2 regions of the Kitasatospora sp. NPDC015121 genome follow, and region 1 is predicted to be linked to the other one. Evidence: riboswitches for the same ligand, from Rfam matches in the RefSeq annotation. Region 1 holds a riboswitch; the other holds the start of a gene.

Region 1 (2,378 bases):
CGCGGCGGATGTGCTGCTCGCGGGTCTGCAGGGCGAGCCGGTAGGCGCGGTTGCCGTCGGCGTCGACGGAGACGCCGACCAGGCGGCCGGGCAGGTTGCGGGCGTACGCGGCGCGGACGGCCAGGTAGCCGGCGTGCGGGCCGCCGAAGCCCATCGGGACGCCGAAGCGCTGCGAGGTGCCGCAGGCGATGTCGGCGCCGAGCTCGCCGGGCGAGCGCAGCAGGGTGAGGGCGAGCAGGTCGGCGGCGACCGCGACGATCGCGCCGAGCTCGTGCGCCCGGTCGATGACGGGCTTGATCTCGCGCACCGCGCCGGACGCGCCGGGGTACTGGAGCAGCACGCCGAAGACGCCGCGCTCGGCGATCTCGTCGGGGATGCCGTTCGACAGGTCGGCGACGACGACCTCGACGCCGGTCGGTTCGGCGCGGGTCCGGATCACGGCGACGGTCTGCGGCAGGGTGTCGGCGTCGACCAGGAAGACGCCGCCCTTGACCTTGGTGACGCGCCGGGCCAGGGACATCGCCTCGGCGGCGGCGGTGCCCTCGTCGAGCAGCGAGGAACCGGAGGTGTCCAGGCCGGTCAGGTCGGCGACCGCGGTCTGGAAGTTGAGCAGCGCCTCCAGGCGGCCCTGCGAGATCTCCGGCTGGTACGGGGTGTAGGCGGTGTACCAGGCCGGGTTCTCCAGCACGTTGCGCAGGATGACCGGCGGGGTGAAGGTGCCGTAGTAGCCGAGGCCGATCATCGAGGTGAGGACCCGGTTGCGGCCGGCCAGCTCGCGCAGCTCGGCGAGCACCTGGGCCTCGCTGCGGCCGGCGGGCAGGCCGAGCGCGGTGAGGCTGCGGATGGCGTCGGGGACGGCGGCGTCGGACAGCTCGTCCAGGGAGGCGTAGCCGACCTGGGCCAGCATCTTCTGCTGGGCCTCGCTGTCGGGGCCGATGTGGCGGTGCTCGAAGGGGCTGGCCTGCTCAAGGTCGCTGAGCGTCGGCTGGGCGTTCATGGGGGTCGGGCCTCCTGGTCGCGGACCGGCGGTGGTGCGCACGCGGTCGGCGGCCGTGGGAGCGCCTGGGCGTACGAACCCGTCAGCCTCCCCCTCTGTCATCGGTACCTGAGAGCTTCGCACGTCCGGGCCCGGCCCGGACGGCTTGCACCGTCGGCGAGGGCGGGGAGCGGCCGGCTCCGGTGCCGACGGTCCTGCCCTGCTTTCCAGAGTGACCTGTCCCGTTCGGTACGGATGCCTGAGAGATTCCGGGGAGGGGTTGCTCCTTCGGCGTCCCGCGTCCCGCCTGTCCGGCGGGTTCGGGACTCTCCCGAGCGGGCTCGGCGGTCGCCTCCGAGGTTACCAGCGCGGGCCCTCCGGATCACCGGTGCGGCCCTGTGATCTGCCCCGGACGGCGGCTTCCGGAGTGCCGCCGTCCGTTACGTGCCGTTTGGTGTGGAGTGGCGGCCCCACACGCTCCTCCGGCCGCCTCCGAACACATCCCCGAGGAGCGGCAGGACTGGAGGACAGCGTGCAGACCGATATCGATCCGCGCGACCTGATCGGGCACAAGGCGGTCGACCGGAACGGTGACAAGATCGGCACGGTCGACGAGGTGTACCTGGACGACGCCACCGGCGAACCGGAGTGGGCGGCCGTCCGCACGGGGATCTTCGGCCGGGACGCCTTCGTCCCGCTGACCACCAGCGAGTTCGCGGGCGACGAGCTGCGCGTCCCGTACGACAAGTCGCTGATCAAGGAGTCCCCGGACTTCGGCGTGGGCCAGCACCTCTCGCCCGCCCAGGAGCTGCAGCTGTACCGCTACTACGGACTGGACGCGGGCGACGCCGGCTCGGGCCCGACCGACGAGCAGGCCGGGCCGGCGGCTCCGGCCGCCCCTGCGGCGAAGGCGGCGGCGGTCGGGACGGCCGCCAAGGAGCAGTCGCGCCAGGAGCCGTCGGCGGACCGCGACTTCGGCACCGTCGCCTCCACCCCGACCCCGGTCGCCTCCCCCGCCCCGGCCCCCCAGGCCCACGCGTCGGCCGCCCACGCCCCGGCTCCGGCGGCCGCCGCCGCGCCGACCGCCTTCGCGGCGGCCGAGGCCGAGCCCGCCCAGCGGCAGCGGTCCGCGCCGGCCGCCCACGCGGGGCCGGTGGAGCCGACCGCGCCGGTGGAGATCACCTGCCGCGAGGAGCGGATCGACATCACCACCGAGTGGCACGCGGTGGGCACCACCCGGCTGCGCAAGTACGTGACCACCGAGCAGGTGGAGCGCCGGGTGCCGGTGGTGCGCGAGCGGGTGCGGGTGGAGCGGATCCCGGTCTCGGAGGCGGAGCGGGCCTCGCTGAGCGAGCAGGAGATCGCCGAGGCGGTCGAGGAGGTCACGCTGCGCGAGGAGCGC
Region 2 (2,378 bases), on a different contig from region 1:
CGGCGCGCCGGAGGTGATCCGGCCGATCACGGCGCCCTCGGCGTCCACCACGGAGTACTCGGCGCGCGGGACCCGCTTGCCCTCGGAGACCAGGCCGACCAGCTTGCGGGGCGGGTTGGCCTCGGCCGCGGCGGCGGCCTTCTCCAGGGCCTCGCGGCCGACGAACCGCCCGTCGCCGGTGGTCTTGTCGAAGCGCACCACCCGGCCCAGGCCGGCGTCGAACGGGGTCAGCTCGGTGGACAGCTCGTGCCCGTACAGCGGCATGCCGGCCTCCAGGCGCAGCGTGTCGCGGCAGGACAGGCCGCACGGGACCAGGCCCTCGGCGGTGCCGGCCTCGGTCAGCGCGGTCCACAGGTGCGCGGCGTCGGCGGGGGCGCAGAACACCTCGAAGCCGTCCTCGCCGGTGTAGCCGGTGCGGGCCAGCCAGACCCGGCGGCCGGCCACGGTGGCGGGCAGCAGGGCGTAGTACTTGAGGCCGGGCAGGTCGGCGTCGGTCAGCTTGGCCAGGATGCCGTTCGCCTCCGGGCCCTGGACGGCGAGCAGCGCGTAGGCGTCCCGGTCGTCGCGGACCACGGCGTCGAAGCCGGCCGCGCGCTCGGTCAGCGCGTCCAGCACCACCTGGGCGTTGGAGGCGTTGGCGACCACCAGGTACTCGTCCTCGGCGGTGCGGTAGACGATCAGGTCGTCCAGGATGCCGCCGTCCTCGCGGCAGATCATGGTGTAGCGGGCGCGCAGCACGCCGAGGGCCGAGATGAAGCCGACCAGGGCGTGGTCGAGCAGTTCGCCGGCCTGCGGGCCGGAGACGGTGATCTCGCCCATGTGCGAGAGGTCGAACAGGCCGGCCCGGGTGCGGACGGCGAGGTGCTCCTCGCGCTCGCTGCCGTAGCGCAGCGGCATGTCCCAGCCGGCGAAGTCGGTCATGGTGGCGCCGAGCGAGCGGTGCAGCGCGTCGAGCGCGGTCAGGCGGAGGGACACGACAGGACTCCCGGGATCTGGAAACGGGCAGGCTGGGGCGAGTCTCCCCGTCTGTCGTCGAACCTGAGAGCTTCACCGCCTCCTGAACAGGATGGCGGCTTGCACCGTGGGTGGGCGCACGGCGCGGCCGTGTCCACTTTCCAGATCTGCCTAGCCCGGGCGGTAGGGGTGCCTGAGAGATTCCGGGGAGGACTTGCTCCTTCGGCGCCGGTCGCGGCCCGAGCGGGCCGTTCCGACTCTCCCGCGCGGGTTCGAGCGGCCGGTATGAAGTTTGGGCGGGCCCATCATGGCATGCCGGGGGGCGCCCGCGGGAGTGGGGTCCGGTCGCACCGGGCGCCCCGGCGGCGCCGCGCCCCTCCCGCGCGCCGCTAACCTGGTCGCGACCGCGGATGTGGAGGGGCGAGATGGGGATCCCGCTGGACGGGGCGCTGGAGGGCGGGCCCTGGCCGGCCAACGAGCTGGAGCAGGTGCTGACGGCCGCCCTGGGCGACCCGGGCGCGACGCCCCGGGTGATCGAGGTGCTGGCCCGCAGCCAGGTGTGGATCCCGCTGCCGTCCGGCACCACGCCGGACGCCGACTCGCTGGACCTGCCGACGCTGGAGCTGGCCGGCGCGCCGTACGTCCCGGTGTACTCCTCGCAGGAGCAGTACCTGCAGCACTGCCCGGGCATCCCGTTCGCGATCGCCCCGATGTGGGAGTTCGCCCGCGGGCTGCCGCTGGGCATCGGCATCGCGGTCAACCCGGAGGCGCCGGTGGGCATCCCGGTGCCGCCGGAGGGCGTCGGCGAGCTGCGGCGCGGGCCGCGCGGCGAGCGGTGGGAGGCGCAGGGCGTGGCCGAGGGCGCCCGGGTGGCGCTCAAGGAGCCCGAGCCGCACCAGGAGCCGTTCGCCTTCCTGGCCGCCGCGACCGGCGAACTCGTCGCGCTGCCCGGGGTGCTGACGGCCCGTCGGGCGCTGGCCCGGGTGGAGGGCGAGCCGACCCTGCTGTACGTGGGCGTGCAGCTCGACCCGGCGGCGCCGGCCGACCCGGCCGAGGTCAACACCGCGCTCGGCCGCGCCCTCGGAACCGCCCCGCCGAGCTGGGGCGTCCACCTGGTGCTGCTGGACCTGGTCGCCGACCCGGTGGTGGACTGGATGCTGGGGCGGGTGCAGCCCTTCTACGTGCGTCCCTGACCGCCGGTCCGGTCGGTCCGCCCGGGCCCGGCGGCATGACGGCCGCCGGGTGCGCCCCATAGGGTTGCCCCGGCACCGACGGACGGGCGCGCGGTGGCGCGCGGACGAGAGAGTGGGGCGGCGACGTGACGGGAGCAGCCGGCGACCCGGGGGCGGTCGAACGCGCCCTCGCAGCGGTCGCACCGGAGCGCTGGGAAGCGTACGAGGGACTGCTGCGCGCCCTGGCCGGCG

Evidence for each region. A riboswitch is a leader RNA that binds a small molecule or an ion and turns the genes downstream of it on or off. The one in region 1 is predicted to bind glycine.
Region 2: it holds a riboswitch for glycine, as region 1 does, so the genes downstream of both, gcvT (glycine cleavage system aminomethyltransferase GcvT) here and gcvP (aminomethyl-transferring glycine dehydrogenase) in region 1, are expected to answer to the same signal.

Annotation. Positions count from the first base shown of each region.
Region 1 is NZ_JBVHEH010000004.1:404,957-407,334, forward strand. Features, by position in the region: gene gcvP (aminomethyl-transferring glycine dehydrogenase) at 1-997, opposite strand, end outside; glycine riboswitch at 1,086-1,212, opposite strand; glycine riboswitch at 1,214-1,320, opposite strand; gene ACZ3J7_RS08005 (PRC and DUF2382 domain-containing protein) at 1,509-2,378, shown strand, end outside.
Region 2 is NZ_JBVHEH010000027.1:15,388-17,765, reverse strand. Features, by position in the region: gene gcvT (glycine cleavage system aminomethyltransferase GcvT) at 1-975, opposite strand, end outside; glycine riboswitch at 1,126-1,229, opposite strand; gene ACZ3J7_RS31900 (enhanced serine sensitivity protein SseB) at 1,380-2,147, shown strand; gene ACZ3J7_RS31895 (enhanced serine sensitivity protein SseB C-terminal domain-containing protein) at 2,273-2,378, shown strand, end outside.